Regions from separate parts of the Microbispora sp. H10830 genome, predicted to be linked through region 2. Evidence: predicted binding sites of a transcription regulator. Region 2 holds the regulator's gene; the other holds the start of a gene.
What was found. Region 2 encodes HspR, which represses chaperone genes until heat shock. Its sites were predicted from a motif close to ANTTGAGTCNNNNNGACTCAANT; they were not measured.
Positions count from the first base shown of each region.

Region 1: lon (endopeptidase La) is a predicted target of HspR. The motif match lies at 1,383-1,405, and genes of this name have one in related genera.

Region 1 covers NZ_JABBWX010000015.1:166,769-170,178, forward strand. Annotated here, with positions in the region: gene lon (endopeptidase La) at 1-1,369, opposite strand, end outside; gene HHX35_RS32580 (MFS transporter) at 1,524-3,002, shown strand; gene HHX35_RS32585 (HAD family phosphatase) at 2,983-3,410, opposite strand, start outside.
Region 2 covers NZ_JABBWX010000002.1:565,049-568,458, forward strand. Annotated here, with positions in the region: gene clpB (ATP-dependent chaperone ClpB) at 1-1,609, opposite strand, end outside; gene HHX35_RS07405 (heat shock protein transcriptional repressor HspR) at 1,633-1,980, opposite strand; gene dnaJ (molecular chaperone DnaJ) at 1,985-3,154, opposite strand; gene grpE (nucleotide exchange factor GrpE) at 3,268-3,410, opposite strand, start outside.

The DNA.
Region 1 (3,410 bases), on a different contig from region 2:
CGAGCTCGACCTCGAGGTAGTGGTCGCGGAACGTGTGGTTCTGCGCCGGGTCGAGCACCTCGAGCAGCGCGGCCGTCGGGTCGCCCCGGTAGTCGGCGCCGACCTTGTCGATCTCGTCCAGCAGCACGACCGGGTTCATCGAGCCCGCCTCGCGGATGGCGCGGACGATGCGGCCGGGCAGCGCCCCCACGTACGTGCGCCGGTGACCGCGGATCTCCGCCTCGTCGCGGACGCCGCCGAGGGCGACGCGGACGAACGTGCGGCCCATGGCGCGGGCGACCGACTCGCCGAGCGAGGTCTTGCCGACTCCGGGAGGACCGGCCAGCGCGAGGACGGCGCCGCTGCGGCGGCCGCCGACCACGCCGAGGCCCTGGTCGGCCCTGCGCTTGCGCACCGCGAGGTATTCCACGATGCGGTCCTTCACGTCGTCCAGACCCGTGTGGTCGGCGTCGAGCACCGCGCGGGCCCCGGCGATGTCGTACTCGTCGGTCGTGTGGACGTTCCACGGAATGTCGAGCACGGTGTCGAGCCAGGTGCGGATCCAGCCGCTCTCGGGCGACTGGTCGGAGGCCCGCTCCAGCTTGTCGACCTCCTTGAGCGCGGCCTCCCTGACCTTCTCCGGCAGGTCGGCGGCCTCGATGCGGGCGCGGTAGTCCTCCTCCTCGTCAGAGGGGTCCCCGTTGAGCTCGGCGAGCTCCTTGCGCACGGCCGCGAGCTGCTGGCGGAGCAGGAACTCGCGCTGCTGCTTCTCCATGCCCTCCTGGACGTCCTTGCGGATCGTCTCCGCGACGTCCAGCTCGGCGAGGTGGTCGCGGGCCCAGCCGACCAGCTTGTCCAGCCGCTCGGCCGGATCGGGGGTCTCCAGCAGCAGCAGCTTCTGCGGCGTCTGCAGCCAGGGAGCGTACCCCGCGCTGTCGGCGAGGACAGCGGGGTCCGTGATCTGGTTGACCGCGTCGACCACCTGCCACGCGCCCCGCTTCTGCAGGATCGTGGTGGTGAGGGCCTTGTACTCCTTGGCGAGCTCCTCGGCCCTCGGCCCTGCCGTGACCGGCTCCAGCACGGTCGCCTCGACCCACAGCGCCGCGCCGGGACCGGTGGTGCCGGTGCCGACCCGCATGCGGTCGACGCCGCGGACCACGGCCGCGGGCTCCCCGCCCGGCAGGCGGCCGACCTGTTCCACGACGGCGCTCACCCCCACCGGGCCGTAGCGACCGTCTACGCGGGGCACCAGCAGGACCGTGCTCTCGCCACTGGCGCGGGCGGCGTCGATGGCGGCGCGGACCTCGGAGGCCGACAGATCGAGGGGCACGACCATGCCGGGCAGGACGACCTCGTCGTCGAGCGGGAGGACGGGAAGGATCTGGGACATCAGCACTCCACTAGGTTGAGTTATGTCGGCTCAACTAACAGGAGTCCGATCCTGTTCCCTGTTCTGCGTCAGTTCGCTGTGAGCGATCGTAATTGTGTAATCCGTCTTGCCGCGACGGCGCGTTCACTCCCCCCGGTAACGCATGATGTGGTCCATGACATCCGGAAATATCCGGCTTCGCTCGGCGCCAGGCCGGTGGGTGCTGCTCACCACGGTCCTCGGGTCGGGCATGGCGACGCTCGACGGCACCGTGGTCAACGTGGCCCTTCCCGCCCTCGGGCGCGACCTCCACACCGGGATGTCCGGCCTCCAGTGGACCGTGAACGCGTACACACTCACCATGGCCGCGCTGATCCTGCTCGGCGGGTCGCTGGGCGACCGGCTCGGCAGGCGGAAGGTCTTCGTCGCCGGGGTGGTCTGGTTCGCCCTGGCCTCCGCCCTCTGCGGGGCCGCGCCGAACACGCCCGTGCTCGTGCTCGCCCGTGCGCTCCAGGGCATCGGCGGGGCCCTGCTGATCCCCGGGTCCCTGGCGATCATTCAGGCGAGCTACGTGCCGGACGACCGGCCGCGGGCCGTCGGCGCCTGGTCGGGACTGGGCGGCGTGGCCGCCGCCCTCGGGCCGCTGCTCGGCGGCTGGCTCGTCGAGGCGGCCGGCTGGCGGTGGGTCTTCCTGCTCAATCTTCCGCTCGCGGCCGTCGTGGTCGGCGTCGCCGCCCGGCACGTGCCCGAGACCCGGGACGCCGGGCCACACGGCCGCTTCGACGTGCTTGGGACCGTCCTCGCCGCACCCGCGCTGGCCGGGCTGACGTACGGCCTGATCCTCGCGGGCGACGGGCTGATACCGCTGGCCGCCGGGCTCGTCCTGGCCGCGTGCTTCGTGGTGGTGGAGATCAGGCGCTCCCCCCGGTCCCTCGTCCCCGTGGGTGTGTTCGCCTCGCGGGAGTTCACCGCGGTCAACGTCGTCACGCTGGTCATGTACGCGGCGATGGGCCTGGTGTTCTTCCTGCTGGTCGTCCAGCTCCAGGTGTCGGCCGGGTTCTCTCCCGTCGCCGCCGGGTCGGCGATGCTCCCGGTCACGATCCTCATGCTGCTGCTGTCGCCCCGGGCCGGCGAACTGGCGAAGCGGGTGGGCCCACGCCTCCCCATGGCAGGAGGGATTTTCCTGTGCGCGGCCGGACTGCTGCTGATGAGCCGCATCGCCCCGAACTCGTCCTATCTCGCCGACGTGCTGCCCTCGGCGGTCGTGTTCGGGCTCGGCCTGTCCGCCGCCGTCGCCCCGCTCACCGCGACCGTGCTCTCCACGGCGGAGGAGCGGTACGCGGGCGTCGCGAGCGGGATCAACAACGCCCTGGCCAGGACGGGCGGCCTCCTGGCCGTCGCCGCCGTCCCGCCGTTGGTGGGGCTGGCCGGGGACGCCTACGACTCCCCGGCGGCGTTCACCCGGGGGTTCCACACCTCGATGCTGGTCGGCGCGGCCATGATGGCCGTCGCGGCGGTCGTCACGTTCGTCACGATCAGGACGAACGTCCTCGCGGCCGCGCCCGAACCACCCGCCCCCGGCTGCCCGGTCGACGCACCATCCCTCGATCCCGGGCCTCCGAGGAGTTCGGGGACTAGACCAGCAGCGTCTTGAGGTCCTCACGCAGGGCGGCCGCGTCGCGGAAGTGGACTGCGGCGAGCCCCGCCTGCTCGGCCGCCGTGACGTTCTCCAGCCGGTCGTCCACGAAGACGAGGTCGCCGGGGGCCACTCCGAGCCAGGCCACGGTCTCGTGGAAGATCTCCGGCTCCGGCTTCACCAGGCCCATCCGGCCGCTGTAGAACCGCGGGCCGATCGGCCGCATGAACGGCAGCGCGTCGATGCCCTCGGCGACGCAGACCGGCATGTTGGACAGCAGCGCCATGGGCACCCCGACGGCGGCCAGCTCGTCGATGATCGCCACGGTCTCCTCGTTGGGCCGCGACCAGCTCGCCGCGTCGAGGGCGACGACCACGTCGAGCTCGGCTCCGTCCATCGGCCTGCCGTACACGTGGGACCAGTAGG
Region 2 (3,410 bases):
GGCCGACCTCCTCCTTCACCATCGGCTCGGCCTCGGCCTCCGCGGTCTCGGCGGCCTTGGTGGCCTCGTCGAGCTCCTTCTCCAGGCGGGGGACGTCGCCGTACATGAGCCGCGACGCGGCCTCGAAGTCGCCGTCGCGCTGGGCCCGTTCGGCCGCGCCGCGCGCCTCGTCGAGCTGCTTCTTCAGCTCACCGACCTTGTTGAGGCCGGCCTTCTCCCGCTCCCACCGGCTGACCAGGGCGTTGAGGTCCTCCTGGCGGTTGGCCAGCTCCTCGCGGAGCTTCTCCAGGCGCTGCCGGCTGGCCTCGTCGGTCTCCTTGGCGAGCGCGAGCTCCTCCATCTTCAGGCGGTCCACGCTCCGCTGGAGCTGGTCGATCTCCACCGGCCGCGAGTCGATCTCCATGCGCAGCCGCGACATCGACTCGTCCACCAGGTCGATCGCCTTGTCAGGAAGGAAGCGCGCCGTGATGTAGCGGTCGGAGAGCGTCGCGGCGGCGACCAGGGCGCTGTCGGAGATCTGCACCTGGTGGTGGGCCTCGTATCGGCCCTTGAGCCCGCGCAGGATCGCGATCGTGTCCTCGACGGTGGGCTCGCCGACGTAGACCTGCTGGAACCGCCGCTCCAGGGCCGGGTCCTTCTCGATGCGCTCGCGGTACTCGTCGAGCGTGGTGGCGCCGATCATGCGCAGCTCGCCGCGGGCCAGCATGGGCTTGAGCATGTTGCCCGCGTCCATCGCGCCCTCGGCCGCGCCCGCGCCGACCATCGTGTGCAGCTCGTCGATGAACGTCACGATCTGGCCGTTGCTCTCCTTGATCTCGGTGAGCACGGCCTTGAGGCGCTCCTCGAACTCGCCGCGGTATTTCGCGCCCGCGACCATCGCGCCGAGGTCGAGCGCGACCAGGCGCTTGTTGCGCAGGCTCTCGGGCACGTCGCCCGCGACGATTCGCTGGGCGAGGCCCTCGACCACGGCGGTCTTGCCGACGCCGGGCTCGCCGATCAGCACGGGGTTGTTCTTGGTGCGGCGCGACAGCACCTGGACGACCCGGCGGATCTCGCCGTCGCGACCGATCACAGGGTCGAGCTTGCCCGCCCTCGCCGCCTCGGTGAGGTCGACGCCGTACTTCTCCAGCGCCTGGTAGGTGTCCTCGGGCGTCTCGCTGGTCACCCTGGCATGCCCGCGGACCTTCTCGAACGCCTCCAGCAGCGCGCTCGGGGTGGCGCCCGCGGCCTTCAGCAGGTCGGCGACCTGCCCGCCGTCGGTGGCGAGCCCGACGAGCAGGTGCTCGGTCGAGACGTACTCGTCCTCGAGCTGCTTGGCCCGCTGCGCCGCGGTGTTGAGCACGGTCAGCAGCTGGCGGGAGCTGGACGGCGCGCTCACGGTGGAGCCCTGCGCCTTCGGCAGCCGGTCGAGCAGTTCCTCGGCCTGGGCGCGCAGCTGCCGGGGGTCCGCGCCGACGGCCTGCAGCAGCGACCCGGCGATGCCGCCGTTCTGCCCCAGCAGGGTCGTCAGCAGGTGCGCGGGCGCGACCTCGGGGTTGCCGTCGGCCGCGGCGCGCCGGACGGCCGCGGACAGGGCCTCCTGGCTCTTCTGGGTGAACTTGTAGTCCATATGTGAATGCCTCGTTTCGCCGATCAGGCAGGTGGCAGTTCGTAGCGGACCAGTGCCCGCAACATCGTGAGCTCACCCCTGAGCCGGGTGACCTCCTCGCGCATGCGCATGTTCTCGGTTTCGAGTTCGAGGATGCGCTTGATGCCGGCGAGGTTGATGCCGTGCTCCTGGGAGAGCCGCTGGACCTCGCGCAGAAGCACGATGTCCCTGGTCGAGTACAGCCGCCCCCGCCCCGCCGTACGGCCGGGGCTGACGAGCCCGAGCCGGTCGTACTGGCGGAGCGTCTGCGGGTGCAGCCCGGACAGCTGGGCGGCTACGGAGATCACATAGACGGGGGTGTCGTCGGAGATGTCGAAAAAACTGGCATCCATCGGCTCACTCGCTTCTGGCCTGCTTGATCAGCTCTTCGCGAAGGTCCTGGCCCTCGGTGGCGTTCCTGAACTCCTCGAGGGCCGCGCGGGCCTTGTCGTCGAGGTTCTGGGGCACCGTGACCTGGACGGTGACCAGCAGGTCGCCCTTCGTGCCGTCCTTGCGGGAGGCCCCCCGGCCGCGCACCCGGAACGTCCGCCCGTTGGGCGTTCCCTCCGGGATGCGCAGGGTCACCGGCATCCCCCGGAGCGTCGGCACCTTGATCTCGGCGCCGAGCGCGGCCTCGGGGAAGGTGACGGGGACCGTGACGGTCAGGTTCTCCCCGCTGCGCCCGAACACGGGGTGCGGCTTGACGTGGACCAGCACATAGAGGTCGCCGGCCGGGCCGCCGTTCTCACCGGGCGCGCCCTTGCCCTTGATCCTGATGCGCTGGCCGTCGCCGACCCCGGCCGGGATGCGGGCCTGGATCGTACGGGTGCTCTTGCCGCGCCCGCTGCCTTCACAGACGGGGCAGGGGTCGTCGACCACCAGGCCCCGGCCGCGGCAGTCGCGGCACGGCTCGGAAAAGGCGAAGTTGCCGAGGTTGCGGCTGGCCGCCCCGGTTCCCTCGCAGGTCGGGCAGACCCGTGGGGTGGTGCCCGCCTTCGCCCCCGTGCCGCCGCAGGCGGTGCAGGCGGCCGAACTGGTGAGCCGGAGGGACACGGTGGTGCCGTCGACCGCCTCGCCGAAGGCGAGCGTCACCTCCGACTCGACGTCCTGGCCGCGCCGTGGCCGGGCAGTGGTCGTGCGCGTGCCCGCTCCGCCCCGGTTGAACAATCCCCCGAACAGATCCCCTATCCGCTCGCCCGACCCCGAGCCGCCGAACAGGTCGCCGAGGTCGAAGTTGAAGCCGCCGCCGGCCCGGGTCCCGCCCGCGCCCGCGTAGCCGCCGAGCCCCGACCCGAAGAGCGTGCGCGCCTCGTCGTACTCCTTGCGCCGCTTGACGTCCGAGAGCACGTCGTACGCCTCGGAGACCTCCTTGAACTTCTCCTCGGTCTCCTTGTTCCCCGGGTTGGCGTCGGGGTGGTACTGACGGGCGAGCTTGCGGTACGCCTTCTTGATCTCCTCGGCGCTCGCGGTCTTGGGCACACCAAGGACGGCGTAGTAGTCCTTTTCCAAGTAGTCCTTGGTGCTCATCTATTGCTTCCTTCGCACGAAAGGGGAGTGATCCAGTGTTCCCGCGGCTGTCGTCGCGGGTGCCCTCGCGGGTCTCTCCCGATCTTCACCGATCGGGAGAGACCTCCGCGGTTTCAGTTCTCGTCCGGTCCGCCGGACTCGCCGGAGCCGGCCGCCGTCTCCGCCGTCTCCTCGCTCGGCTCGGCGACGGCCACGCGGGCGGCGCGCAGGATCCGCTCGTTGATCCGGTAGCCCGGCTGGAGGATCTCGACGCACG